Linked DNA regions of Saccharothrix espanaensis DSM 44229. The protein of the gene in region 1 interacts with the protein of each later gene in a pairwise test. Links are inferred from orthologs where the notes say so. Each region holds a gene or a part of one and is shown on either strand. Other genes may lie near its edges. The genes, in order: rlmB and BN6_RS38100.

Region 1 (14,402 bases):
CGCGGGCATGAGCGTGCGGATCGAGGGCCTGACCGCCGGGTACGGGCGCGCACCCGTGCTGCGCGGGCTGGACCTGGACATCGCCGACGGCGAGATCGTCGTGGTGACCGGGCCGTCCGGGTGCGGCAAGTCGACGCTGCTGCGCGCGGTCGCCGGGCTGCTGCCGATCACGGCCGGCCGGGTGCTGGTCGACGGCGTCGAGGTGCGCGGCACGTCGCGGGAGCGGGCGCTGGTGTTCCAGGACGACGGCCTGCTGCCGTGGCGCACGGCGTTGCGCAACGTCGAGCTGCCCCTTGCGCTGCAAGGGGTGGCGAAGGCCGAACGGCGGGAGCGGGCGCGCGGCTGGCTGGCCCGGGTCGGGCTGGCCGGGTTCGGCCGCTACCTGCCGCGCGAGCTGTCCGGCGGGATGCGGCAGCGGGTGCAGTTGGCGCGGACCCTGGCGCAGGCGCCGGGGCTGGTGTTGATGGACGAGCCGTTCGGCGCGCTGGACGCGCAGACCCGGGCGGCGATGCAGGAACTGGTGGTCGAGGTGCTGCGGGAAACCGGGACGACGACGATCTTCGTGACCCACGACGTGGACGAGGCGGTGCGGCTGGGCGACCGGGTGGTGGTGCTCGGCGCGGGCGAGGTGGCCGTGCGGCGCGAGGCGATCCTGGCGGTGCTGGGCTGATGACCGCGCCGATGGAGGTGCCCGACGTCGCCCGCCGGGTCGAGCTGACCTGCGACGTGCTGGTGGTCGGCGGTGGCACGGCCGGGTCGATGGCCGCGATCACCGCCGCCGAGCACGGGAAGTCCGTGCTGCTGCTGGAGAAGGCCCACGTGCGGCACTCCGGGGCGCTGGCGATGGGCATGGACGGCGTCAACAACGCCGTCATCCCGGGCAAGGCGTCGCCGGAGGACTACGTCGCCGAGATCACCCGGGCCAACGACGGGATCGTCGACCAGCGCACCGTGATGCAGACCGCGACGCGCGGATTCGCGATGGTGCAACGACTTGAGCGCTACGGCGTGAAGTTCGAGAAGGACGCCGCGGGGGAGTACCACGTCCGCCAGGTGCACCGGTCCGGCTCGTACGTGCTGCCCATGCCGGAGGGCAAGGACGTCAAGAAGGTGCTGTACCGGGTGATGCGCGAGCGGTCGATGCGCGAGCGGATCCGGATCGAGAACCGGGTGATGCCGGTGCGCGTGCTGACCTCCGCCGGCCGGGCGGTCGGCGCGGTCGGCTTCAACACCCGGACCGGCGAGTTCGTCACGGTCTCGGCGGGCGCGGTGGTGCTGGCCACCGGCGCGTGCGGCCGGCTCGGCCTGCCCGCCAGCGGGTACCTCTACGGCACCTACGAGAACCCGACCAACGCCGGCGACGGCTACTCCATGGCCTACCACGCCGGCGCGGAGCTGTCGGGCATCGAGTGCTTCCAGGTCAACCCGCTCATCAAGGACTACAACGGGCCGGCGTGCGCGTACGTGGGCAACCCGTTCGGCGCCTACCAGGTCAACGCGCTCGGCGAGCGGTTCGTGGACTGCGACTACTGGTCCGGGCAGATGATGGCCGAGGTGGCGGCGGAGATCGCCTCCGACCGGGGCCCGGTGTACCTGCGCACGACGCACCTGCCCGAGGAATCCGTCGCGGCGCTGGAGAACATCCTGCACACCACGGAACGGCCGACGCGCGGGACGTTCCACAGTGGACGCGGGCACGACTACCGCACGCACGACGTGGAGATGCACATCTCCGAGATCGGCCTGTGCGGCGGGCACTCCGCGTCCGGCGTGTGGGTGGACGAGCACGGGCGCACCACCGTCCCCGGCCTCTACGCGGCGGGCGACCTGGCGTGCGTGCCGCACAACTACATGCTCGGCGCGTTCGTCTTCGGCGACCTCGCGGGCGCGGACGCGGCGCGGTCCGCCGTGCCGCCGGGAGAGCTGCCCGAGGACCAGATCACCGACGCGCACGAGCTGGTCTACCGGCCGTTGCGCAACCCGGACGGCCCGCCCCAGCCGCAGGTCGAGTACAAGCTGCGGCGGTTCGTGAACGACTACGTGGCACCGCCGAAGACCGGCACGAAGCTCGAACTCGCGCTGGAGACGTTCGTGCGGATGACCGCGGAGATCGAGGGCATGGGCGCGCGCACCCCGCACGAGCTGATGCGGTGCGCCGAGGTGACGTTCATCCGGGACTGCGCCGAACTGGCCGCGCACGCCTCGCTGACCCGCGCGGAGAGCCGCTGGGGCCTCTACCACGACCGGGTCGACCTGCCCGAGCGCGACGACCAGGACTGGTTCCGCCACCTCAACCTGCGCAAGAACGCGGCCGGCGGGACGGAGTTCGTCACCCGGCCGGTGGCGCCCTACCTGGTACCGGTGGAGGGCTTCACGCCGCCGCCGGGCGAGGTGACCGTCCTGGCGGGCCGTGAGGTGGCCGTGGCGGCCCTCGCGGAGCCGGCGGCCGACAAGGCCGCGGGCGCGGGCTCCGAGCGCCTGCTGGAGCTGCTGGCGCTCACCGACGAGCAGCCGGACCTGGCGACGGTCGGCCCGTACCTGGCCGACCCGGACCCGGCCGTGCGGCGGTCGGCGGTCGCGCTGCTCACCGAGGCGGTGCCCGCCGGGTTCGAGTTCGCCCTCGTGCGCGCGATGGCCGACGAGGACGCCGACGTGCGGGAGGCGGCCGGGGCGGGCCTGCGCGAGCTCGTGGAGGTCGTTCCGGCCACCGAGGAGCTCGGGGAGGCGCTGCGGCTCTCCCCGTCGCGCGCGGTCGCCCTGGAGGTCCTCTGGGCGCTGAAGCTCGGCACGGTCGACACCTACGCCGAAGCGCTGGACGACCCGTCGGCCGCGGTCCGTTCGAGTGGGGTCCGAGGACTCGTCGCGTTGCGCGCGGCCGACGAGCTGGCGCGGGCGGCCGACGACCCGGAACGGGAGCTGCGGGTCCTGGTGGCCAAGGGGCTGGGCGGGCTGCGCGCCCGCCCGGACGTGCTGGTCGCCCTCGCGCACGACCCCGACCTGCTGGTCCGTGCCGCGGCGCTGGAGGCGGGCGCCGGGTTCGGGGTGCTGCGGCCGGTCGCGCGACGGGCGCTGGACGACCCGGCGTGGCAGGTCCGGGTGGGCGCGGTGTGGGCCGTGGAGGAGCCCGCGGCGGTGGTGGCGCGCCTGGCGGACGTGAACCTCGACGTTAGGAAAGCCGTGGTCCGGGTACTCGTGCGGTGGGCTGACCGGCCTGAAGTCGAGGTTGCGCTGGAACGGGCACTCGGTGACTCGGACGCGGACGTGCGCGCCTACGCGCGTCAGGCCCTCCGTTCGGTCGGAGGGCGCTAGTCGCGCGCCGGGTTCAGGCGGAGCGGGTGATCTCGGGCTCGTCCACGCGCGGCACGGGCAGCCGGTGGGCGTGGATGTCGATGCCCGCCACGCGGACCTGGTTGCGGCCGTTCTCCTTGGCCGTGTAGAGCGCCGCGTCGGCGCTGTGCTGCGCGGCCAGCAGGCTCTCGCCGTTGTCCGGGACCACGGCCACGCCGACGGACGCGGAGATCGCCCGCACCTCCGGGCCGTCCTCGGTCAGCGGCAGGTTGCGCCCGCGCAGGGTGACGGTGTTGCGGTGCTTGTCGGTGGTCACCACGGACATCTCGCCGATCGCCTCGCGCACCCGCTCGGCGATCGCGGTGCCCTGGGCCAGGCCGGTGTCGGCCAGCACGACCACGAACTCCTCGCCGCCGTCGCGGCCGGCCACGTCGCCCGGCCGGAGCTTCTCCCGCAGGATGCGGCCCACCTCGGCCAGCACCGCGTTGCCCGCCGGGTGGCCCCAGGTGTCGTTGATCCGCTTGAAGTGGTCGAGGTCGATCGCCAGCACGGTCACCGGCTGGCCGGCGTGCTTGCACCGGTCGGTCAGCTTGCCCGCGTGCTCGCTCAGGCCGTTGGTGTTGAACAGGCCGGTGCGGTAGTCGGTGTGCGCGTCCTTGGTCAGCTGAAGGTGCGCCTTGTGCTGCTCGGCGACCAGCCGCTCCAGGTGGGCCTGCCGCTCCGACGCGCGGTGCAGCAGGGCGTTGACCAGGATCACCGGCAGGACCAGCAGCAGCGGCGCGACCCAGTGCGTGGCGACCAGCAGCCCGAGCATCGCGCCGACGCCCAGCGTGGTCATCTCCAGCATGTTGTCGTTGCGCGTGCCCAGCGAGTCGACGAACCGGGTCTGCGGGTTGACGATCTTCAGCGCCACCGTCATCAGCAGCACCTGGACGAACCAGTAGAGCGTGGCCACCAGGACGAGCACGCCCAGCAGGGCCAGGTCGGTCAGGACCCGGCCGGAGGCGTCCAGCGAGAATCCCGACAGGTGGACGGCCGCGTTCGCGAGCAGCGTGCTGCCCACGATGTGCGCGGAGGTGAACACGAACCGGTACGGCTGCCGCCGGGCGATCGGCCACAGCACGATCCGCAGCCACACGGCGACCAGCACGGCCATGCCGGGCGGCAGCACGATCGCGGCGGCGAAAGTCCAGACCGACGTGAGGTCGAAGTACGGACCTGCGGATTCGTCACGTCGGGATTCCTCGGCGCGGCGCACGATCGTCAAGTGGACCGTGATCGCCAACAGCAGGGCCGCGAACCGCAGCCAATCCGTGGTCGGTGCGGAACCGAGGGTAGTCAGCAGCCAAATGGCGGCAATTCCGACCGCCAGTTCGACGGAAAGGATGTAGCCGATCGCGGTGCGGCGCAGCGCCCAAAGGTCCCAGTTGCGACTCAGCCGCCACTTGGCTGTCGCGGACGGCCCGTGGTCAGGCAAACTGTTCTTCACCACGTCCCCCTACACTCATGCCGCCGCCGCGCGGCCACTCGCCGGCGCAGCGACGGCCTCACGGCCCCCCTCGGTACCCAAGTCGCGAGTAGAGGAGCGTCTGCCATGCGTAACCGCGAGTGGTGACCCCATCGCTCTCCTTGAGCCCGGTCCGGAATCTTCACCGTACGTGCGTGCGTTCTCGCTGAGTGCGCACGAACGCCTCGTCATGACAATCGCCATTGATGATGAGTACGTTTCATGTGGTCACCGTGTTCGGGTCGGTCCTGGCCCTTGCCCGGTTCCAGGCTACGGTCGCCTGCCCCGCGAGGAGCAGCCCGATGGCGCCCGCGCCCGCCAGGGTCGCGGTCACCGAGCCGATGGCGTGCGCGACGACGCCCGCCAGGGCCATCCCACCACCCTGGCTGGACCGCAGCGCCGTCCGCGCGATGCCGTAAGCGCGGCCGCGGTACTCGTCCGGCAGGATCCGCATCCACGCCGAGCGCGCGGGCGTGTGGTACGCCCCGGCCATGCCGGCGATCACCAGCAGGGCGATCGTCCAGGTCAGGTTGGGGTTCAGCGCGAACATGACCAGCGGGGCCAGCGACAGGATCGCCAGCGGCCCGATCAGCCGCTCGCGCTTCGCCGGGTCTCTGACCAGCCGGAACAGCACCGCCACCCCCAGCACGTTGGCCGCCGGCTCGATGGCCAGGATGAGCCCCACGGCCCACACCGCGTCCAGGTCGGCCGCCAGCGGCACGGCCAGACCCTCGGGCACCATCGCGATGCCTGCCAACATGCGCATACCCATTAGAGAGCGCAAACGCGGTTCAGTGACGAGTAGGGCGAAAGCTCCTTTGCGATCTTCGGCATCCCGATGTGCCGAGCCGAGCGGGTCGGCCGCCGGGCGGAACGTCACCGAGGTCTGCACCAGGATCGCGACCAGCACGAACGTCGCCGCGTCGATCGCCAGGGCCACCTGCGGGCTGGTCGCGGTGACCAGGAAGCCCGCCGCGGCCAGACCGGCCATCTGGGCCACGTCCACCGAGGTGCCGAACAGGGCCACGCCGTCGTCGTAGCGCTTCTCCGGCAGCACCGACGGCAGGCTCGCCTCCTGCGCCGCCAGGAAGGGGGAGGCGACCATCAGCACGGTGACCAGGAGGACTATCATGATCCACAACGGGACACCGGGCACCGCCATCAGACCGACCAGGGCGGCCTGGACCCAGGCGCAGCAGACCATCACCGTGCGTCGGGGGAACCGGTCCGCGAGCCAGCCCAGCAAGGGGCCGGACACCAGCGACGGGAGCAGCGTCAGCGACCAGGTCAGGGCGGTCCACGCGGGGGAGTTCGTGCGCTCGAACACCAGGAGTGACAGGGCCACCGCCGCGAGCTGGTCGCCGACCGTGGACGCGGTCGAGCCGATCCACAGCCCGCGGAACTCGCGGTTGCCCACGAGCGCGCGGATGGTCCCCCCGGAAGTCACCGCTCCTCCAGGTTCGTCGGCCCCGATGAGTGAGTCACGTTACCCCCACCCGACGTAACAATTATCTCGGTTAGCACGGTAGAAGCTGCTGGTTGTTCACTCTCTGTCCTACCACAGTGTGTACCCGAACGGACTAGATCAGTTACATAAAGTAGTTACAATGGCGATAACCCGGGTACCTATTCTTGACAGTTGACGGTAGGTGACCCGCCGTGAGCAAAGCTCGCCTACCCAGGGTCAAGGCGACCTCCATTGGTCGTCGCACCGCTGGTCCGTGCGGTCCAGCGCGTTCGTGCGGGCCGACCAGTGGGTGGTCGGAGCACCGTTCGGCAATTGTTGCCGCGGCACGCTTGTCGATCATCAGAACTGGTAGTACAGGAACGGGCTGAACGTACCGCTGGCGACCAGGATCGCCGCGTAGGCAACGCCCACCGTCATCAGGGACACCCTAGCGGCTACCGCGATCTTGTCCCGCGAGGACTCCAGGTAGGGCCCCGTCACCGGGTGCGCGGGCATTACGACAATCGCCAGCGCGGCCACCAGCAGCACAATCCGCTGATTCGTCGCCGCCGCCGCCACGGCTTCGCCGAGACCGCCGGAATCGGGTACCAGAAGGTGCCCGATGATGGTGAACGCGTCGCCGAGGTCGGCCGACCGGAAGAACACCCAGCCGATTACCACGAGCACCGTGGTGAGCGCCCGCCGGCCAATTCGGGCGCGCGTGGTAACCGGTCCGGAATCCCAACCGAAACGCCGTTCCAGGACCAGCAGCGCGCCGTGGAACAATCCCCACACGAGGAACGTCCAGTTCGCGCCGTGCCAGAAACCGGTGAGCACGAAAACGATCCCGAGGTTCCGGTAGGTGCGCAGCACGCCGGTCCGGTTCCCGCCCAGCGGGATGTAGACGTAGTCCCGGAACCAGCGCGACAGCGACATGTGCCAGCGCCGCCAGAACTCGGTGATGGTCACCGAGGAGTACGGCCGGGCGAAGTTCTCCGGCAGCCGGAAGCCGAGCATCCGGCCCAGTCCGATGGCCATGTCCGAGTAACCGGAGAAGTCGAAGTACAGTTGCAGGGTGTAACCGATCGCGCCCAACCAGGCGATCGCGAAGGTCATCCGGTCGTTCGGGGTCGCGAAGCAGGCGTCCACCAGAGGGGCCAACGAGTCGGCGATGACGACCTTCTTGCACAGCCCCAGGGCGAACCTCGGGAACCCCGCCGCGATGTCGTCCCAACGGTGCAGCCGCTCCTGCGGCAACTGGTCGGCGATCTCCCTGAACCTGACGATCGGTCCGGCCACCAACTGGGGGAACATCGCGATGTAGGTGACGAACGCCACCGGCTCCCGCAGCGCCGGCCGCTCACCCCGGTAGACGTCCACCACGTACGAGATGTGGTGGAACGTGTAGAACGAGATGCCGATCGGCAGCGCCAGGTGCACCACCGGCAGGTCGACGCCGATGATCGACGCGATGGCGGCGAGCTGCTCGGTGGCGAACCCCAGGTACTTCCAGACCAGCAGCACGCCCAGGTTCAGGCAGATCGCGCCGACCAGCACCAGCTTCCGGTCGCCCGGCGCGCCCGGCTCCAGCCGGCGGCCGGCCAGGTAGTTCACCAGCATGGCGCCGAGCAGCAGGAACGTCGTCCCGCCCGCGCCGGTGAAGTAGAAGAACAGGCTCGCGACCGCCACGACCCCGTTGCGCCGCTTCGCGGGCGCGACGAGGACGGCCGCGAGCACGACCGGGAGGAAGAACCACAGGAACAGGGGCGTGGCGAAGGACATCGCCGGGAACCTTATCCGGCGGTCGTCGTCAAGGTCGCCGTTCGGGTGACCTGACGACCACCGTCACACCCGGTCAAAGCTCCAGCCTGCGCCGCCGGGCCACCTCGGCGAGCACCACACCGGCCGCCACCGACGCGTTGAGCGACTCCACGCCCGGTGCCATCGGGATCGACACGGTCTGGTCGCAGGTCTCCCGGACCAGCCGGGACAGCCCGCGCCCCTCCGAGCCCACGACCACCACCAGCGGCCCGGTGGCCAGGTCGAGGCCGTCCACGTCGACGTCGCCGTCCGCGTCCAGGCCCACGATCATCAGGCCCGCCTCGGCCCACTCGCGCAACTGGCGGGTCAGGTTCGTGGCGATCGCGATCGGCATCCGCGCCGCCGTGCCCGCGCTGGTCCGCCACGCGACGGCGGTGATGCTCGCCGAACGCCGCTGCGGCAGCACCACGCCCTGCGCCCCGAACGCCGCCGCCGAGCGCACGACGGCACCCAGGTTGCGCGGGTCGGTCACGCCGTCCAGCGCCACCAGCAGCGGCGGGTGGCCGGACTCCTTGGCGATCTTGAGCAGGTCGCGCGGCTCGGCGTACTCGTAGGGCGGCACCTGGAGCCCGAGGCCCTGGTGCATCGCGCCGCCGGTGATCCGGTCGAGCTCACCGCGCTGCACCTCCAGCACCGAGATGCCCCGGTCGGCGGCCAGCTTCACCGCCTCGGCCACCCGGTCGTCGGTGTCGATGCCCATCGCCACGTACAGCGCCGTCGCCGGGATGTCGGCGCGCAGGCACTCCACCACCGGGTTGCGCCCGGCGACCGTCTCCGGCGTGTTCTCGGCGTTCTTCTGCCGGCGCGACCGGGACTGGTCGGCCTTCGCGCCGGCCTGGGCCCGCTTGAACGCGGGGTGGTTCGGCCGCTCGGTCGCCTTCGGGGTAGGGCCCTTGCCCTGCAGGCCCTTCGACTTCTGCCCGCCGGAACCGACGACCGCGCCCTTCTTGGATCCGGGGTTGCGCATAGCACCCCGGCGCTTGGAGTTCCCTGCCACGAGCTCAGTCGTCCTTCAACGTCCACAGCGGACCGTCGGGGGTGTCCTCGACGGCGATCCCGGCCTGGAGCAGGTGGTCGCGCAGCGCGTCGGCCTTCGCGAAGTCCCTGCCCTGGCGGGCTTTCACGCGCTCTTCGAGCACGTGTTCGACCAGAGTGGCCAGCGCCTGGCGGCTGCCGGCCCCGGTGGTCGTGGTGTCGGTCCACGCGAGCGGGTCGACACCGAGCACGCCGGCCATGGCGCGCACCGACTCGGCCGCCGCGCGGGCGGACAGGTCGTCGGCCGCCTCCAGCGCCGTGTTGCCCTCCCGGACCCGCTTGTGGATCGCGGCCAGCGCGCCCGGCGTGCCCATGTCGTCGTCCATCGACGCGGTGAACGGCTGCGACAGCACGCCGTCCTCGCCGACCGCCCCGGTCCGCTCCACCACGCGGCGCAGGAACGACTCGATCCGCCGGTAGGCCGAGACCGCCTCCTCCAGCGCCTCGCGGGAGTACTCGATCGTCGACCGGTAGTGCGGGCCGACCAGGTAGTACCGCAGCTCCGGCGCCCGGACCTGCTTGAGCAGCTCCGGGATGGCGACCGTGTTGCCCAGCGACTTGGACATCTTCTCGCCGCTGAGGGTCACCCAGGCGTTGTGCATCCAGTACTGGGAGAACCCGTCGCCGGCCGCCTGCGACTGCGCCCGCTCGTTCTCGTGGTGCGGGAAGATCAGGTCGATGCCGCCGCCGTGGATGTCGAAGGTGCCGCCGAGGTAGGCGGTCGCCATCGCCGAGCACTCCAGGTGCCAGCCGGGCCGGCCCGCGCCCCACGGCGTCGGCCAGGCCGGCTCGCCGGGCTTCGCGGCCTTCCACAGCGTGAAGTCGCGCGGGTCGCGCTTGCCCTGGCCCGCCGACTCGCCCTGGTGCACCTCGTCGGGCTTCTGGCCGGACAGCGCGCCGTACTCCGGGAACGACGTGACCGAGAAGTAGACGTCGCCGCGCGACGCGTACGCGTGGCCGCGGTCGACCAGGCGTTGCATCAGCTCGACCATCTGGGTCATGTGGCCGGTGGCGCGCGGCGCGTACGACGGCGGCAGGCAGCCCAGCGCCGTGTACGCGTCCTCGAACGCGCGCTCGTGCTGGTAGGCCCACTCCCACCACGGACGCCCGTGGTCGGCGGCCTTGGCCAGGATCTTGTCGTCGATGTCGGTGACGTTGCGCACCAGTCGGACGTCCGCGTACGTGCGGCCCAGCCAGCGGCGCAGGACGTCGAAGTTCAGGCCGCTGCGCACGTGGCCGATGTGGGGCACGCCCTGCACGGTCGCCCCACACACGTAGATCGACGCCGTTCCGGAGACCTGCGGGTGGAATGCCCGCATGGACCGGCTCGCCGTGTCGTACAGGTGGAGGCTCACGTGGGAATGGTACGGGCGTTGGCCCCGCGGGGTTGAATCGCCCGCCTGGTTGTGCTTATGCCGGCTGCCTATGCCACGTGCTCGCGCAGCACCCGGAGCAGTGCGTCCGGCCGTTCGCCGGTCTCCAGCGGGGGCACGATCGCCACCTGGCAGCCCACCGCCGCCGCGCCGCCGTCGGCCTCCTCGCTGTCCCCGACCATGAGCGCCTCGCTCGGGTGCACGCCCAGCCGGTCGCAGGCGATCCGGAAGATCTTCGGGTCCGGCTTCACGTGCCCGACCTCGAAGGACAGCACGAACTCGTCCACCCGGTCCTGGACGCCGTGCCGGGCGAAGACGGTCCGGATGTCCCACGCGATGTTGCTCACCACGGCGGTCGGCAGGGCGGTGCCCAGCGCGGTCGCGGTGTCCGGGTAGGGCTGCCAGAACGGCGGCGAGCACAGCCGGGCGTAGAAGTCGTGCGGGTCCCGCGCCCCGGCCGCCACGAGCGCCTTGACGTGCAGGTCGCGGTGCAGGTCGCCGTCGAGGTCGCGGCGCTGCCACTCGTCGGGGTCGATGTCGAGGCCCTCGGCGACCCCGACCGGCGCGGTGAGCGCCCGCATCAGGTCCGCGTGCTCGGCCAGGGAGTCGTGCTCCAGGCGGAACAAAGTGCCGGAGAAGTCGAAGAGGACGGCGCGGATCGTCACATCCGCACGCTACGTGGTCTGGACCACTCGGGTGAAGCCCCGCACCCGGACCGCGACGCACACCACACCCCCGCGCCGGCGGTCCCGGCAGGACGCGGCGCGGGCCCGCCGCCGGCGTTTCCCGCACGCGCGGAGGTGTCGGCGTCACTTCGCGGCGTTGCCGGTGACCTTGGTCGGGGTCAGGCGGAGGACCACGCGGACGGCGTCGGGTTCCTCGCCGGGGTACGGGGTGCCCAGGTACTTCTGCGCCAGGGCGTTGACCAGCGTGCGGTCCTCGTCCTCGACGATCGACACGGTGCCGCGCAGCTCCACGTACGTCTCGGGGTCGTCCTTGGACCACACCGAGACGCTGGCCCGCGGGTCGCGGGCGAGGTTGCGCTCCTTGAGCCGGCCCCGGACGGTCGAGAACAGGATCTCGTCACCGTCCCGGGTGATCCACATGACGGAGCTCTGCGGGCTGCCGTCCTTGTTGAGCGTGGAGATCGTGGCGTAGTTCCTGCCGTCCACCAGGTCGCGCGTCGCCGCGCTGAGGATGATCGCCATGCGTCACAGGCTAGTGCGGGCCGGTTCAGTGCGACACCGGATCACTGCGACAGCGCGTCCGCCGGGACGACCAGCGCGGTGGCGATCGCCGCGATGCCCTCACCTCGGCCGGTGAGGCCCAGGCCGTCCGTCGTCGTCCCACTGACCGAGACAGGGCCGCCGACGGCCGCCGACAGCACGCGCTGCGCCTCGTCCCGGCGCCTGCCGACCTTGGGTGCGTTGCCGATCACCTGGACCGCCGCGTTGCCGACCCGCAGGCCCTGCTCGGCGAGCAGTCGGCGCACCTCGGCGAGGAACTCGACGCCGTGCCTGCCCGACCAGCGCGGGTCGCTGGTGCCGAACACGGCCCCGAGGTCGCCCAGGCCGCCGGCCGACAGCAGGGCGTCGCACAGGGCGTGCGCGGCGACGTCGCCGTCCGAGTGGCCGGCGCAGCCGGGCACGTCCGGCCAGAACAGGCCGGCGATCCAGCAGTCCCGGCCTTGTTCCACCTGGTGGACGTCGGACCCGATGCCGACCCTCACGCCTGGCCTCCCACGAGCAGTGCCTCCGCGACCGCGAGGTCGAACGGGGTGGTGATCTTCATGGCGTCCTGGTGCCCGGCGACGGTGGCGACCGGGACGCCCAGCCGCTCCACCAGGCCCGCGTCGTCGGTCGCGTGCAGCCCGGACTCGTGCGCGCGCAGCAGCACCCGGGCGTCGAAGCCCTGGGGGGTCTGGACGATCCTCAGCGCCGCCCGGTCGGGGGTGGCGACCACCACACCGTCCGCGTCGACCTGCTTGACCGTGTCGGTCACCGGGAGCACCGGGACGACCGCCGGCCGGCCCGCCTCGACCGCCTCCACCACGGCCCGCACCACGTGCGGCGGGGTGAAGGCGCGGGCGGCGTCGTGCACCAGGACGATGGTCGTGCCCGGGATCTCGCGCAGCGCGTACGCCAGCGCCAGCCGGACCGAGTCGGACCGCTCGGCGCCACCGGCCAACACGTGTACCGCCCCGCCGGCGGGTGCCAACGGGGCGGTGACGGTGTTCACGATGTCCACATCGGACGGTGGTGCGGCGATCACCACGTGCTGCACGCGACCTGCCTCGAACAGGCCCCGCACGGCACGCACCAACAGCGGCACGCCACCGACCGGCACGAGCGCCTTGGGCAGCCCGTAACCCAGCCGCTCACCCCGGCCCGCCGCGGGCACGAGCGCGACCACACCCATGTTCGCGGATCTCTACCTGGGAGTTTCGATGATCAGGACGCGGTGGCCAAGACCTCGTCGAGCAGGACCTCTGCCTTGTCCTCGTCGGTGCCCTCGGCGAGCGCCAGTTCGCTGACCAGTATCTGTCGAGCCTTCGCCAGCATCCGCTTCTCACCGGCGGACAATCCGCGATCCTTCTCACGCCGCCACAGGTCGCGCACCACTTCGGCCACCTTGTTCACGTCACCGGACGCGAGCTTCTCCAGGTTGGCCTTGTACCGCCGGGACCAGTTGGTCGGCTCCTCGGTGTGAGGAGCACGCAAGACCTCGAAGACCTTGTCGAGACCCTCCTGGCCGACGACGTCACGCACACCGACGATCTCGGCGTTGTCGGCGGGGACGCGGACCGTGAGGTCACCCTGGGCGACCTTGAGGACGAGGTACTTCTTCTCCTCGCCCTTGATCAACCGGGTCTCGATCGCTTCGATGAGAGCGGCACCGTGGTGCGGGTAGACGACGGTCTCTCCGACCTTGAAAACCATGTGTCCTCTGCCCCTTTCGCTAACCCCATCCTAACACGTCGAGCAATCCCCTCTTCGGCGTCCGGAGATCAGTTCGCGCAGGTCAGGGCCGCGAGGGGGGTTGACAAACCACCCGGTCGCGTGCAACGGCGCAGGTCGATCTTGCTCCACTGTGGACGGCCCCGGCGGCTGTGGGGCACCACATGAGGTGGGTGATCGGCGGCCCGGTTAGGCTCCTGGACTGGTGGTCGACCCGCTACGACCGGGTACGGCCCCGCCTGGTCAGCACACCGGAAGGATCCGAGAAGCCGTGGGTCGCGCACCGCAGAAGTCCCCAGCGCCACGCCGCCTGGTCCTCGTGGCCGCCGTCGCGGCGGGCCTCGGCCTGGCCGCCGCGGGTTGCAGCGCAGGTCAGATCACCCAGACCGACCAGCAGGTCGCCGCGGTGAACGGCGCGCAAGGCCAGGCCGGCGACATCGCCGTCCGGGACGCCCAGCTCCTGTTCCCGGTCGCCGAGGGTTACTACCACGAGGGTGACGACGCCCCGGTGGTCGTGGTCATCGCGAACAACGGCACCGCTGCCGACAAGCTGGTCTCGGTGACCGCCGACATCGCCGAGGGCGGCCGGATCAGCGGTGACGCGGAGCTGGAGCCGAACACGGCCATCCAGAGCGGCGCCGACCAGGACGACCAGGGCACCCGCCTGACCACCACCCCGCACGGCTCCTCGTCGGGCTCCGCCCACTCGACGGCCACCGCGACCACCACGCCGTCGGCGGACAGTTCGGGCCAGTCCGGCGCGCCCCAGACCACCGGCCGCACGGGGAGCACCTCGGGCACGTCCGGCAGCACCACCGGCAGCACCACCGGCAGCGCCACGGGGACCACCGGCTCGTCGGTGACCGGGACGTCGACGCCGACCTCCGGCAGCTCCGCGAGCCCGACCTCGTCGGCCGCGCCGTCCGAGCCGGGCAAGGTGAAGATCACCCTGAAGGGTCTCACCAAGGACCTGC
Region 2 (14,465 bases), 8.3 Mb from region 1 along the record:
TCGTCTGGGATGATCATGAAATCGAGAACAACTGGGCCGACGAGGTGCCCGAGCAGCCCGACCCCGACTTCCTCCAGCGGCGCGCGGCGGCGTTCCAGGCGTACTACGAGAACATGCCGCTGCGGCGCGGTGCCCGGCCCAACGGCGTCGACCTTCAGCTCTACCGCCGGCTCCGGTGGGGCAACCTGGCCACGTTCCACCTGCTCGACACCCGCCAGTACCGCGACGACCAGGCGTGCGGCGACGGCTGGAAGACCTGCGCGGAGGCCGGCACGCCGACCCGCACCATCACCGGCGCGGAGCAGGAGCGGTGGCTGCTCGACGGGTTCCGCCGGTCCCGGTCGCGCTGGGACGTGCTGGGGCAGCAGGTGTTCTTCGCCGAGCGCGACCGCAAGGAGGGCCCGGACAAGGAGCTGTCCATGGACTCGTGGGACGGCTACCTGGCCTCGCGGGACCGGATCACCCGGGGCTGGGTGGACGCGCGGGTGCGCAACACCGTCGTGCTGACCGGTGACGTGCACGCCGCCTACGCGGCCGACGTGAAGGCCGACTGGAACGACCCGGCGTCGCGGACCGTCGGCACCGAGCTGGTGTGCTCGTCGGTCACCTCCGGCGGCGATGGCAACGACACCGTCGACGAGGTGCAGTTGCGGCTCAACCCGCACATCAAGCTGCACAGCCGGCGACGCGGGTACGTGCGCACCCGGTTCTCCGCCCGGCAGCTGCGGGCCGACTTCCGCGCGCTGCCGCACGTGCGGACGCCGGGCGCGCAGGCCACCACGCTGAAGTCGTTCGTGGTCGAGGACCGCAACCCGGGCCTGAACCCGGTCTGACGGCCGAGGCGGGGGCGGACCGGCGGACCGCCCCCGTCGCCCGGCTACTTCGCGGGCTTGATCACCTCGTAGAGCGCGGTCCAGCTCTCCTGCCCGTGCCCGGCCTCGATCGCCCGCCGGTACATGTCCTGCACGGCCCTGGGCAGCCCGGCGTCCACCCCGGTCGCCTCGCTCGCGCCGACGACGTGGTCGGCGGTCGCGCCCATCATCACGATGTTGGCCAGGTCGCCGGGGTGCTCGCCGCGGTCGACGGCGGTGATCGTCTCCTCCAGGTACATCCAGATCGACTCGGCGTTGTCCTTCAGGTACGGCGCGAACTGCGCGGCGGTCACGCCGGCCGTGCGGACCAGGGCGACGCTGTGCAGCGTGGCGGCCAGCGTGGTCAGGAAGAAGTCCAGCTGGGCCTGGTAGAACAGCTGCGCCAGCGCGTGGTCCTCGCCGAGGTACTCGGTGCGGCCGATCACCGCCAGGACCTCCGCGTGCTGCTCGAACACGGCCTTCGGGCCGCTGTAGAAGACGTACGCGGCTTCCTCGCCGACCAGCGGCGCGGGCACCATCACGCCGCCGACCACCAGTTCCGCGCCCCGTTCGGCGAGCCACGCGGCGGCCTTGAGGGTCTTGTCGGGGGTGTCGGAGCTGAGGTTGACGACCGTCTTCCCGGCCAGTTCGGCGTCGCCCAGGACGTCGTACATGGCCTGGTAGTCGGTCAGGCTCAGCACGACCAGGCGGTTGGCGGCCACGGCGTCACGCGGGGTGTCGGCGCGCACCGCGCCCCGGGCCACCAGGTCGTCGGCGCGGCTCGCGGTCCGGTTCCACACCGTGACCGGGTGGCCGTGCTCCAGGTACTTCGCGACCATGGCCTGCCCCATCGGGCCCAGGCCGATCAGCGTCAGCGGCGTGCTCATCAGTGGTTTCTCGCTTTCCTCGAATCAGCTGTGGCCGAGGTTGCCGGCGGCCGCTGCGGGTTCGCTGCGGGTCGGCTGCGGGTGGCCGGCTAACGTCGTGGTGTGCGATTCGGCGTGTTGGGGCCCTTGGCGGTGTGGGCGGCGGACGGGACCCCGGTCCGGGTGCCGGAGGCGAAGGTCCGGTTGCTGCTCGCGCACCTGCTGGTCGCCGAGGGCCGGCCGGTGCCGGTGCAGCGGCTGGGCGCGGCGCTGTGGGGCGAGCGGCCGCCGGGCAACCCCGGGAACACGTTGCAGACCAAGGTGTCCGCGCTGCGCCGGGTGCTCGGCCGGGACGTGGTGACGTGGCAGCCGCCGGGCTACGCGCTGCGGGTCGACGCGGCGTCGTCGGACCTGCTGGACTTCCGGGCCCGGGTGGCGGCGGGCGACCGCGCCGGCGCGCTGGCGCTGTGGCGCGGCGAACCGCTGGCCGAGTTCGCCGACGAGCCGTTCGCGGTCGGGTTCGCGCGGCGGCTGGAGGACGAGCGGCTGGCCGTCGTGGAGGACTGGGCGCAGGCCCGGCTCGCCGCCGGGCAGCCGGTGTCGCTGGCCGACGAGGTGGCCCGGCACCCGCTGCGGGAGCGGCTGCGCGGCCTGCACATGCGAGCGCTGTTCCTGGCCGGGCGGCAGGTTGAGGCGCTGGAGAGCTACGCCGGGCTGCGCCGCCTGCTCGCCGAGGAGCAGGGCCTGGAGCCCGGCCCGGACCTGGTCGAGGTGCACCGCGAACTGCTCAGCCACGAGGTGGCGCGACCGCGCACGAACCTGCCCGCGCCGGTGACCGAACTGCTCGGCCGGGCCGACGCGGTGCGCGCGGTCCGGGCCCTGCTGGGCACGTCCCGGCTGGTCACGCTGACCGGGCCGGGCGGGGTCGGCAAGACCCGGCTGGCCGTGGCGACCGCCCGCGCGGTGACCGCCGCGGACTGCGTGTGGCTGGTGGAACTGGCCGGTCTGGAGCGCGCCGACCGGTCCGGGCGGGCCACCGTCACCGACGCGGTGGCCGACGTGCTCGGGCTGCGCGAGGACGCCGCCGAGGACCCCGTCGAACGGCTGGTGGCCGCGGTGCGGGGCCGGGACGTCCTGCTCGTGCTGGACAACTGCGAGCGCCTGGTCGAGCCGGTCGCCCGGCTGGTGTCGGACCTGCTGCGCGCCGCGCCGGGCGTGCGGGTGCTGGCCACCAGCCAGGAGCCGCTGGGGCTGGCCGCCGAGACCGTGTGGTCGGTGCCGCCGCTGGACCTGCCCGACGCGGTCCGCCTGTTCGCCGCCCGCGCCGCGGCCGCCGCGCCGGGCTTCGCGCTGACCCCGGACAACGCGGACACCGTGGCCGCCGTGTGCCGCCGGCTCGACGGCCTGCCGCTCGCCCTCGAACTGGCCGCCACCCGCGTCCGCGCCCTGGGCGTGCGGGCCCTGCTGGCCCGGCTGGACGACCGGTTCCGGCTGCTCGCGGGCGGCCACCGGGACGCGCCGGCCCGGCAGCGCACGCTGCGCGCCATGATCGACTGGAGCTGGGAGCTGCTCACCGACGCCGAGCGGATCATCCTGCGCCGGCTGTCCGTGGTGGTCGAGGGCTGCGACCTGGCCGCCGCCGAGGCGATCTGCGGCGGCGGGGACGTGCCGCCGCACGACGTCGCGGACGTGCTCGCGGGATTGGTGAACCGCTCGCTCGTGGTCGCCCCCGACCAGACCGGCCCGGCCCGCTACCGGCTGCTCGAATCGGTGTCGGACTACGGCCGGGAACGGCTGCGCGAGGCCGGTGAGTCGGCCGAGGTCCGCCGCCGGCACGCCGCGCACTACCGATCGCTGGCCGAGCGCGCCGACCCCGGGCTGCGCGGCCACGACCAGCTCGACTGGCTGGCCCGGCTGGACGCCGACACGGCGAACCTGCGCGCGGCCCTCGACCTCGACCCCGGCCTGGCCCCGCACCTGGCCTGGTACTGGTTCCTGCGCGGGCGCATCCAGGAGGCCCGGCGGCACCTGACCGGGGCGTGGCAGGCCGCGTTCACCGTGCTCGCCGGGCACGCGGCCCAGGTCGTGGAACCGGTGGACGACCCGCGCGCCGACTGGTTCCTCGGGTACGTGCTGTCCACGGTCGGCGACATGGCGACCGGCGAGCGCCACACCGAGCGCGCCTACACCCAGGCCAAGGCGCGCGGCGACGACTGGGGCATGGCGGCGGCGCTGAGCGACCGGGTCAGCCAGGCCATGCACCGGGGCGACCTGGACCGGGCCCGCGACGCCGCCGAACGCGCCCAAGAGCTGTTCACCGCGCTCGGCGACCGCTGGGGCCTGCTCCAGTCGTCGTTCGCCCTGGGCACGCTCGCGCAGCTGCTGGGCGACTACCCGCAGGCCACCCGGCTGCACACCGGCGGCCTGCGGTTGGCCGAGGAGCTCGAATCGTGGCCGGAGGTGTCGTTCACGCTGTCCTGGCTGGGCCGGGTGGCCTTGCTGACCAAGGACTTCACGGCCGCGCGGGCGTACCACGAGAAGGCCCGCCGGCTCGCCGCCGACCGGGGCTTCTCCCCCGGCGAGATGTACGCCGAGACCGGCCTGGCGCTCGGCGCGCGCCAGGAGGGCGACCTGGCCGAGGCGGAGCGGATCCTGTTGCGCATCCAGGACTGGCACCGGCAGGTCGGCTTCGAGGCGGGCGCGACCCTGGTGCTCGCCGAACGCGGGTTCGTCGCCGAGCTGCGGGGAGATGTCGACAAAGCGCTCAAGCTCCAGGAGGAGGGCCTGCGCCTGGCCCGGCAGACCGGCGACCCCCGAGCCGTCGCGCTCGGGCAGGAGGGGCTGGCCGGGGCGCGGGCGCTCGCGGGCGACCACGAGGAAGCCGCCCGCCTGCTCGGCCGGGCCGCCGCCAACCGCCTGTCGGTCGGCGTCCCGCTGCCCGCCGCGCAGCGCTACGACGTGGACCGGATCACCGCCGCGGCCCGCGAAGCGCTGGGCGCGGACCGGTTCGAGCGGTCCTTCGCCGAAGGTCTCGCCGACCGGGACGCGTCCTAGCTCCCCAGACCGGGAGCCGGACCCGGGGAGCCAGGACCGGGGGCTCAGACGATCTGGATGGTGCCGACCGGCAGGCCGGGCGTCGTGGACAGGTCCATCCGGGACGGTTCCGCGCCCGCCGCCACCAGGTGCGCGCCCAGCGCGGCGATCATCGCGCCGTTGTCCGTGCACAGCCGGGGCCTGGGCACCCGCAGCTCGATCCCCGCCTCCGCGCACCGCTGCGCCGCGAGCCCGGAGAGCCGCGAGTTCGCCGCCACCCCGCCGGAGATCACCAGGGTGTCCACGCCGAGGTCCTTGCACGCCCGGATCGCCTTGGCGGTCAGCACGTCGGCCACCGCCTCCTGGAACGACGCGGCCACGTCCGCCAGCGGGACCTCCTCGCCGGCCCGCTCCTTGCGCTCCACCCACCGCGCCACGGACGTCTTCAACCCGGAGAACGAGAAGTCGTACTTCGAGTCCCTCGGCCCGGTCAGCCCGCGCGGGAACGCGATGGCGCACCCGTTGCCCCGCTTGGCGAGCTTGTCGATCGGCGGGCCGCCCGGGTACGGCAGGTCCAGCAGGCGGGCCACCTTGTCGTAGGCCTCGCCCGCCGCGTCGTCCACCGTGGACCCGATCTCGGTGATCTTGTCCGCCAGCCCCTCGATCAGCAGCAGCTGCGAGTGCCCGCCGGACACCAGCAGCGCCACGCACCGCTGCGGCAGCGGGCCGTGCTGGAGGGTGTCCGCGGCCACGTGCCCGGCCAGGTGGTTCACGCCGTAGAGCGGCTTGCCCAGCGCCGCCGCGTACGCCTTGGCCGCCGACACGCCGACCAGCAGCGCGCCCGCGAGCCCCGGACCGGCGGTGACCGCGATCGAGTGCACGTCCGACAGCTCGATCCCGGCCTGCTCCACGGCCCGGCGCATGGTCGGCACCATCGCCTCCAGGTGCGCCCGCGACGCCACCTCGGGCACCACGCCGCCGAACCGGGCGTGCTCCTCCACGCTGGAGGCGACCTCGTCGGCGAGCAGTTCCAGCGCGCCGTCCGGGCCGAGCCGGACGATGCCGACGCCGGTCTCGTCGCACGAGCTCTCGATACCGAGGATGAGCCGGTCAGTCACGGTTCGCGGGCCTTCCCATCGTGTACGCGTCGGCACCCGACGGCTGGTAGTAGCGGCGGCGCAGGCCCAGGTGCTCGAAACCGTGCGCGAGGTAGAGCGAGATCGCGGGCACGTTGTCCGTGCGGACCTCCAGGAACACCGGCAGGCCCAGCTCGTCGGCCTTGGCCAGCAGGGTCCGCAGCAGGGTCTTGCCGACCCCGCCGCGCTGGTGCCCGGAGACCACGGCGATGGTGTGCACGCTCGACTCGAAGTCCGTCAGGCCCAGCCCGGCGTACCCGATCAGCTCGCCGTTGACGTGCGCGCCGACGTAGAAGTTGCCGCCGTCGAGCTCGCTGTGGAACGAGTTCTCGCTCCACGGGTCGTCACCGGGGAACAGCTCGTGCTCGATCTCGGCGCACCGCGCGACGTCCTCGTGCCGCAACGGCCCCACGGTCAGCTCGCTGGGCCTCACCTGATCACCCGCTTGCGCCCGGTGGGCTCCACGGCGTCCGGCCGGCGCAGGTAGAGCGGGGTGAGCGCGGCCGGACGGGCACCCGCGAGCAGCTCCTCGGCGGCCGCGGCGACCAGCGACACCGGCGACGGGTGCACCGCGTCCACCAGCGGCAGCTCCAGCACGTCGGCGTAGATCCGGGCCCCCTCGCCGGCCGCCTGCCGGGGCCGGTTCGGCAGCTTCGCGAGCACTTCGGCGGGCCGGTCCACGTGCGGCCCGTCGGTACGGCGGCCGGCGGCGTCGTAAGCGGCCCAGTAGACCTCTTTGCGCCGCGCGTCCGTCGCGACCAACAACGGCGCTCCGGTGTTCGCGTCCAACGCGATCGCATCAGGCGTCGGGACGGGGTACACAGGCCGGTTCAACGCCTGGCCCAGCGCAGCGGCGGTGACCAGCCCAACTCTCAGGCCGGTGAACGGCCCCGGGCCCGCTCCACAGACGATCGCGTCCAGATCGGACAACGAGTAGCCGGCTTCGGCCATGGCTTCCTGCACGTGGGGCGTCAGCAACTCGCCGTGGGCTTTGGCGTTCACCGTCACCCGCTGCGCCAACAAGCGCGGGGGCGAATCAGCGGTCAGTTCGACCACCCCGGCGGTCACGGCGGGCGTAGCGGTGTCCAATGCGAGCACGAGCACAATCGTCAAGAGTACGGCGTTGAACGGCCTCGACTCCGTCGAGGCGGCTCGCCGCCCGGAAGTCGGTCGGTCGTGCCCGCGGTCACACTGGACTTGACGTCGACGTCAAGTCGGAGGATCTGCATCGTGCGCATCGGTGAACTGGCTCAGCGGGGTGGGACGACCACCAGGGCGCTGCGCTACTACGAGTCCCTGGGTCTGATCACCGCGCGGCGGACCGCCAACGGGCAGCGCGAGTACGACGAGGACGACCTGCGGCTGGTCGCCGAGATCCGGTCGCTGGCCGACATCGGCTTCGCGCTGGAGGACACCCGGCCGTTCGTCGAGTGCCTCCGCGACGGCCACACCAGCGGCGACGCGTGCCCCGCCTCGGTGGCGGTGTACCGGCGCAAGCTGGCCGAGCTGGACGAGTGCATCGCCCGGCTGGCGACCGCCCGCGACCGCGTGCGCACGCAACTGGAGCAGGCCGAGCAGAGGAGACGCCCGTGCGCACGCTGACCGACGAGACGTTCACCGAGGGGGTCCGCTCCGGGGCGGTGCTGGTGGAGTTCACCGCGAGCTGGTGCCCGCCGTGCCGGATGATCGAACCGGTCCTGGCCGAGCTGGACCGGGAGCTGGCCGCGGTCGACTTCGCCAAGATCGACACCGACGCGAACCCGCGCACCGCCCGTGACCTCGGGGTGATGGGGATGCCGACGCTACAGCTCTACCAGGACGGCGAGCTGCGCGCCCAGATCGTCGGCGCGCGGCCGAAGCAGCAGCTCCTGGCGTGGCTCGAAGCACACTTGTGATGCGCGTCGCGGGCGGTCCGGCCAAGGTGGGCGGATGCTGCTGCCCGCCCTGGCGACGACGCCCGCGAAAGTGGCCCTGCGCTTCCCCGGCCAGGAACTGACCTACGCCGAACTGGCCGACCGGGCCCGTGCCGTCGCCGCCGGCCTGGTGGGCGTGCGGCGGGTCGCGGTGTGGGCACGGCCGGACGTGCGGACCTGTCTGGCGGTGGTGGGCGCGCTGCTCGCCGGGGTGCCGGTGGTGCCGCTCAACCCGAAGCTCGGGGAGCGCGAGCTGGCGCACATCCTCACCGACAGCGCGCCCGACCTCGTCGTGGACGACGTGCTGCCGTCCGGAACACCGGTCGACCTGCCCGAGCCGGACGGCGAAGCGCCCGCGCTGATCGTCTACACCTCGGGCACGACCGGGCCGCCGAAGGGCGTCGTGCTGCCGCGCCGGGCGCTGGCGTCGAACCTCGACGCGCTGGCCGCGGCGTGGGAGTGGACCGCCGACGACGTGGTGGTGCACGGCCTGCCGCTGTTCCACGTGCACGGTCTGGGCGTGGGCGTGATCGGGCCGCTGCGGCGCGGCGGCACGGTGCACCACCTCGGGTCGTTCAGCGTGGCGGCGGCGGCCGAGGCGCTGGACACCGTCGGCACGATGATGTTCGGCGTCCCGACCATGTACCACCGGATCGCCGCCGCGCCCGAGCACGCGCCGGCGTTCGCGAAGGCCCGGCTGCTGGTGTCGGGCTCGGCGCCGCTGCCGGTGACCGTGCACCGGCGGCTGGAGGAGCTGACCGGGCAGCGCGTGGTCGAGCGGTACGGCCTGACCGAGACCCTGATGAACACCAGCGTCCGCGCGGCCGGCGACCGCCGCCCCGGCACGGTCGGCCCGCCGCTGGACGGCGTCGAGGTCCGGGTGGTGGGCGACGAGCCGGGCGAGGTCGAGGTGCGCGGCCCGAACCTGTTCCTGGAGTACCTCAACCGCCCGGACGCGACCCGCGAGGCGTTCGCCGACGGCTGGTTCCGCACCGGCGACCTGGCCGTGGTGGAGCCGGACGGCGCGCTGCGGATCGTCGGCCGGCGGGCCACCGACCTGATCAAGAGCGGCGGCTACAAGATCGGCGCGGGCGAGGTCGAGAACGCCCTGCTGGAGCACCCCGGCGTGGCCGAGGTGGCGGTGACCGGCGAACCGGACGAGGACCTGGGCGAACGGGTCGTCGCGTGGGTGGTGCCGACCGCGACCCCGGCCACCGAACGGGACCTGGCCGACCACGTGGCCCGCCTGCTCACCCCGCACAAGCGACCGCGGGTGGTGCGCTTCCTCGACGCGTTGCCGCGCAACGACATGGGCAAGGTGCTCAAGCGCGAACTGCGGTGACCCCGCCGAACCACCGACCACCCCGCGCCGAACCACCGGCCGCCCCGCCAGGCCACCAACCGCCGCGCACCGAACCACCGGCCACCGCGCCAGGCCATCACCCGCCGCGCCGACTACCGAGCGACGCGCCGAACTACCGAGGGACGCGCCGGGCACCGGGGGACGCCCGGTGCGGCGACCGGGCGCTTCAGACCGGCAGTTCGCGCTCCGACCACGTCCCGTGCGGCTCCAGGCGGGCGGTGCGCACGTCGTCGTCGTGCCGTTCCAGCGTGATCAGCAGGTGGTCCTCGGACAGCCGCTCGGCGACGCCCTCGCCCCACTCCACCGCCACCACCGCGTCCACCAGGTCGGTGTCCAGGTCGAGGTCGTCCAGCTGGTCCAGGTCGCCGCCCAGCCGGTAGGCGTCGACGTGCACCAGCGGCACGCCGCGACCGCCGGGCGCGGGGTCGTGCACGCGCGCGATCACGAACGTCGGCGAGCTCACCCGCCCGCGCACGCCCAGGCCGGCCGCGAGCCCGCGCACCAGGGCCGTCTTGCCGGCGCCCAGCGGGCCGGCCAGCAGCAGCAGGTCGCCGCCGCGCACCAGCCCGCCCAGCCTGCGCCCGAACTCCTCGGTGTCCTCCACCCTGGGGAGGGTCACGCTCGTCGCCACCACCGCCGCCTGTTCTCCGTCCGTTCCACGGCACTGCGCCGGAGCAGGCCCACCAGGTGCCCGGTGACCAGGTCCGGCTGTTCCATCATCACCATGTGCCCCGCGCCGGGTGCCCGGACCAGCTCGCCGTGCGGCATCTCCTCGGCCATCCGCTCGGCGTGCGAGAACGGGGTCAGCTTGTCGGCGTCGCCGCTGATCACCAGCACCTCGCAGTGCCGCAGGCCGACCAGCGCCTTGTACCGGTTGTGGGTGCCGAGCGTCTCCAGGAACTCGGTGAGCACCTGCACGGTCGTGCCGTTGATCATCTGCTCCATCAGGTCGACCAGCGACGTGCTGGCCTTGCCGTCGCCGAACGCCAGTGCCCGGATCCCGGTCCAGGTCAACGTGTTCGCCCGCCGCCGCACCCACTCCACGAACCCCGGCTGGAGGCCGGCGAGCCGACCCACGCCCAGGGTGACCGGGTTGTACCGGGACAGCACCGAGCGGGGCAGCCCGGCACCGCCGACCGCGCCCGCCGCCGTGCCGACCAGCGCCACGCCGCGCACCCGGTCGGCGAACAGCTCCGGCTGCTCCTCGGCCAGCGCCATGATCGTCATGCCGCCCATCGAGTGCCCGACCAGCACCACCGGCCCGTCGGGCACCACGGCCCGCAGCACCGAGTCCAGGTCGTGCGCGAGCTGCTCGATCGTGCTCGACTCGACCGCGCCGCGACCGGACCGGCCGTGACCGCGCTGGTCGTAGAGCACCAGGCGGACCCTCGGCCCGGTCAGCGCGGCCAGGTCGCGCCGCTGGAAGTGCCAGCACCGCCGGTCCAGCGCGAAGCCGTGCACCAGCACGACGGTCAGCTCGGGCTCGCCGCCGTCGGCCGGGTCGACCTCCTCGACCGAGAGCGGCACGCCGTCCTCGGCGGCCACGGTCGACTCGCGGGTGGGCGTGAGCCGGCCCAGCGGCTCGTCGGCCAGCGGGTCGTCGGCCTGGCGGTCGTCGGCGACCTTCTTCTGGTTCGCGGCCACGCCGACCGCGACGCCGGTGGCCGCCGCGCCCAGGATCCCGCCGGCCCAGCCGACGGCCTTCCACAGCGTGTTCACCGGTAGGTCCTGGTCACCCGGGGCCGGTACATGCCGGTGACGATCTCGTAGTCGATGGTCCCGGTGATGTCGGCCCACTCCCGGGCGGTCGGCTCGCCGTGCGTGCCCGCGCCGAACAGCACCACCTCGTCGCCCTCGGCCACCGGGTCGTCGCCGCAGTCCACCACCACCTGGTCCATGCACACCCGGCCGACCACGGGCCGTCGCGCGCCGGCCAGCCACACGTGCATCCGGTTGGACAGGGTGCGCGGCACGCCGTCGGCGTACCCGACGGGCACCAGCGCCACGGTCGTCCCGGTCTTGGCCGTCCAGCTCATCCCGTAGGACACCGACTCGCCGGCCGGGATGCGCTTGGCCAGCGCCACCGACGAGCGGAACGTCATCACCGGCCGCAGGTCGAACGGCTCCGGCACCGGGTTCAGCCCGTACGCCGCGATCCCCGGCCGGACCAGGTCGAAGTGCAGGTCGGGGCGGGTCAGCACGGCCGCCGAGTTGGCCAGGTGCCGGATCGGGTCCAACCCGGCCGCCACCGCCTCGCGGTAGGCGTCGTCGAACCGCTCGGCCTGCGCGTCGGTCGCCGGGTGCCCGATCTCGTCGGCGACCGCCAGGTGCGACCACACCGCGTGCACCCGCACCTCGGGCGTGGCCGCGGCCTTCTCCACCAGCGCGCCCCACTCGTCGGGCCGGGACCCGTTGCGGGACAGCCCGGTGTCGATCTTGAGGTGGACCCGGGCCGGCCGGCCGACCCCCCGCGCCGCCTCGGCCACGGCGGCCAGCTGCCGCAGCGAGGACACCGACAGGTCGACGCCCGCCTCGACGCCCGGCGCGTAGTCCGTGCCCGCCGGGTCCAGCCAGGACAGCACCGGCGCGGAGATCCCGGCGGCGCGCAGCACCAGCGCCTCGGCCAGCGAGCACGAGCCCAGCCAGGTCGCGCCCGCCTCCAGGGCGGCTCTGGCCACCTCCACGGCACCGTGGCCGTACCCGTCGGCCTTGACCACGACCATCGTCTCGGCGCGGGACGCCAAGCGGGCCAGGTACTCGACGTTGTGCCGGAGGTTGTCGAGGTCGATCACGACCTCAGCGCGAGGAGCGGCCATAACACCGTTCATGGTGACACAGGGTGGGTGCGGCGGGCGCGCGCGGGCGCGGGTCAGGACGCCTCCCGCCGCGCGGCGCGGATCGCGTCCGGCACCGCCGACAGCAGCGCCGACGCCGGGATCGGCGCGCCGTCGGCGGCCAGCTCGGCCGCCAGGACGTGCACCCGGGCGGCGCAACCGGCCGCGAGCAACGGGTCCAGCCCGGCCGCCAGCAGCGAGCCGATCAGGCCGGAGAGGACGTCGCCGGAGCCCGCCGTGGCGGCCCACGACGTGCGGGCGCGGTTGACCAGGACCCGGCCGTCCGGCGCGGCGACGACCGTGGCGTGCCCCTTGAGCAGGACCACGGCGTCGAACTTCCCGGCGGCGCGCCGGGCCGCCGCCACCCGGTCCGGCCCCACCTCGCCGGCCAGCCGCTCGAACTCGCGGTCGTGCGGGGTGAGCACGACCGGGGTGTCCGGGTCGCGGGCGTCCCACAGGTCCGGGTTGTTGGCCAGCATGGTGATCGCGTCGGCGTCCGCGCACACCGGCACCCCGGCCTCCAGCACCGTGCGCAGCACGTCCTCCGCACCGAGCCCGGTGCCCAGGCCCGGCCCGACCACCCAGGACTGCACGCGGCCCGCGTCGGTGATCGACCCGGTGCAGATCGCCTCCGGCCACTGCGCCCGGACGCCCTCGGCCGCCGCGCCCGCGTACCGGACCATCCCGGAGGTGGCCAGCAGCGCCGACCCGGTCGCCAGCACGGCCGCGCCGGGGTAGGTCGCCGAACCGGCGGCGACGCCGGTGACCCCCTGGGTGTACTTGTCGTCGTCCCGACCGGGCACCGGCCAGGCCGCGCCGACGTCCGCGAGGTCGAGCTCGACCAGGTCCGGCCCGCCGAGCTCGGGCTCCAGCCCGAGGTCGACCAGGCGCACCTCGCCGCAGTCGGCCAGCGCGTGCACGGGTTTGAGGCAGCCGAACGTAACGGTGACGTCGGCCCGCACGGCGGGCCCGTCGACCGCCCCGGTGTCCGGGTCGACGCCGCTGGGCGAGTCGACCGCGAGCACCGGCGCGTCGAGGTGGGCGACGTGCTCGGCCGCGGCGGGCCGCAGCGGGCCGCGCCCGGAGAGCCCCACGATCCCGTCCACCACCAGGTCGACGTCGCGCAGCCGGTCGACCACCCGCCCGCCGGCCCGGCGGAACGCGGCGAGCCCCTCGGCGTGCGCCCGAGCCGGGTCGAGCAGCACCGCGGACACCGCGATCCCGCGCCGCAGCAGGTAGTACCCGGCCCACAGCGCGTCGCCGCCGTTGTTGCCCGCGCCGACCAGCAGCCCGACCCGCCGCCGGCCGTCGAGCAGGTCCACCGCGGCGACGGCCACGCCGAACGCCGCCCGCCGCATCAACGACCCGGCGGGCACCCGCGCCAGCACGCGCTCCTCGGCCGCCCGAACCCGATCAGTGGTCCACAGTCCCCGCATAGCGCGACAGCCTGCCTCCTCGCCGCGGTCGGCGCACCGCCAGGGGGCGGGCTGATCGCCGCGGGCTGATCCGCCGGGTGGCGGACTACTCGACCGTCACGGACTTGGCCAGGTTGCGCGGCTTGTCCACGTCGTAGCCCCGGCTGCGGGCGATCTCGGCGGCCAGCACCTGCAACGGCACGGTGGAGATCAGCGGCTGGAGCAGCGTCGGCACCGCGGGCACCTCGATGAGGTGGTCGGCGAACGGCCGGACCGTCTCGTCGCCCTCCTCGGCGATCACGATGGTCCGCGCGCCGCGCGCCTGGATCTCGCTGATGTTGGACACCAGCTTGGAGTGCAGCACCGCGCGGCCCTTGGGCGAGGGCATGACCACCACGACCGGCAGCCCCTCCTCGATCAGCGCGATCGGCCCGTGCTTGAGCTCGCCCGCCGCGAAGCCCTCGGCGTGCATGTAGGCCAGTTCCTTGAGCTTGAGCGCGCCTTCCAGCGCCACCGGGTAGCCGACGTGGCGGCCCAGGAACAGCACGGCCTTCGAGTCGGCCAGCTCACGGCCGAGCGCGCGCACCTGCCCGACGGTCTCCAGCACCCGCTGCACGGCGTGCGGCATGGCCTCCAGCTCGTGGAACTCGCGGGCCACCTCGTCCGGGTACTTGGTGCCGCGCGCCTGCGCCAGCGCCAAGCCGACCAGGTAGTTCGCCGCGATCTGGGCCAGGAACGCCTTGGTCGACGCCACGCCGATCTCCGGGCCGGCGTGCGTGTAGAGCACGGCGTCGGATTCCCGCGGGATCTGCGCGCCGTTGGTGTTGCACACGGCCAACACGCGCGCCTTCTGCGCACGGGCGTGCCTTACGGCTTCCAGGGTGTCCGCGGTCTCGCCGGACTGCGACACCGCGACGACCAGCGTGTCCCGGTCCAGCACCGGGTCCCGGTAGCGGAACTCGGAGGCCAGCTCCACCTCGACCGGCAGCCGGGTCCAGTGCTCGATGGCGTACTTGGCCACCAGCCCCGAGTGGTAGGCCGAGCCGCAGGCCAC

What was found.
Region 2: the proteins of rlmB (region 1) and BN6_RS38100 interact in binary tests that used the Escherichia coli proteins (3 or more experiments, as listed by UniProt). The link is inferred for Saccharothrix espanaensis DSM 44229 from one-to-one orthologs.

The regions. Positions count from the first base shown.
Region 1 is NC_019673.1:396,324-410,725, forward strand. The notes cover bases 7,080-9,844. They hold rlmB (23S rRNA (guanosine(2251)-2'-O)-methyltransferase RlmB), read right to left. Parts: upstream 9,061-9,844; coding sequence 8,098-9,060; downstream 7,080-8,097. Other genes in these bases: BN6_RS01960 (MBOAT family O-acyltransferase), read right to left, coding at 7,080-8,024; cysS (cysteine--tRNA ligase), read right to left, coding at 9,065-9,844. Also shown: BN6_RS01935 (ABC transporter permease), read left to right, coding at 1-11; BN6_RS01940 (ABC transporter ATP-binding protein), read left to right, coding at 8-670; BN6_RS01945 (fumarate reductase/succinate dehydrogenase flavoprotein subunit), read left to right, coding at 670-3,309; BN6_RS01950 (GGDEF domain-containing protein), read right to left, coding at 3,323-4,777; BN6_RS01955 (MFS transporter), read right to left, coding at 5,016-6,242; more of BN6_RS01960, read right to left, coding at 6,603-7,079; more of cysS, read right to left, coding at 9,845-10,453; BN6_RS01975 (HAD family hydrolase), read right to left, coding at 10,522-11,136; BN6_RS01980 (PPOX class F420-dependent oxidoreductase), read right to left, coding at 11,281-11,679; ispF (2-C-methyl-D-erythritol 2,4-cyclodiphosphate synthase), read right to left, coding at 11,721-12,200; ispD (2-C-methyl-D-erythritol 4-phosphate cytidylyltransferase), read right to left, coding at 12,197-12,889; BN6_RS01995 (CarD family transcriptional regulator), read right to left, coding at 12,922-13,410; BN6_RS41495 (copper chaperone PCu(A)C), read left to right, coding at 13,700-14,402. UniProt on the Escherichia coli protein: Specifically methylates the ribose of guanosine 2251 in 23S rRNA.
Region 2 is NC_019673.1:8,689,843-8,704,307, forward strand. What follows is about bases 11,233-14,060. They hold BN6_RS38100 (bifunctional ADP-dependent NAD(P)H-hydrate dehydratase/NAD(P)H-hydrate epimerase), read right to left. Parts: upstream 13,433-14,060; coding sequence 12,032-13,432; downstream 11,233-12,031. Other genes in these bases: alr (alanine racemase), read right to left, coding at 11,233-11,990; glmS (glutamine--fructose-6-phosphate transaminase (isomerizing)), read right to left, coding at 13,518-14,060. Outside these bases: BN6_RS38040 (alkaline phosphatase D family protein), read left to right, coding at 1-833; BN6_RS38045 (NAD(P)-dependent oxidoreductase), read right to left, coding at 878-1,738; BN6_RS38050 (BTAD domain-containing putative transcriptional regulator), read left to right, coding at 1,841-4,771; tRNA (adenosine(37)-N6)-threonylcarbamoyltransferase complex transferase subunit TsaD, read right to left, coding at 4,816-5,868; rimI (ribosomal protein S18-alanine N-acetyltransferase), read right to left, coding at 5,861-6,304; tRNA (adenosine(37)-N6)-threonylcarbamoyltransferase complex dimerization subunit type 1 TsaB, read right to left, coding at 6,316-6,990; BN6_RS38070 (MerR family transcriptional regulator), read left to right, coding at 7,117-7,488; BN6_RS38075 (thioredoxin family protein), read left to right, coding at 7,476-7,781; BN6_RS38080 (acyl-CoA synthetase), read left to right, coding at 7,816-9,141; tRNA (adenosine(37)-N6)-threonylcarbamoyltransferase complex ATPase subunit type 1 TsaE, read right to left, coding at 9,329-9,781; BN6_RS38090 (alpha/beta fold hydrolase), read right to left, coding at 9,778-10,881; more of alr, read right to left, coding at 10,878-11,232; more of glmS, read right to left, coding at 14,061-14,465. UniProt on the Escherichia coli protein: Bifunctional enzyme that catalyzes the epimerization of the S- and R-forms of NAD(P)HX and the dehydration of the S-form of NAD(P)HX at the expense of ADP, which is converted to AMP.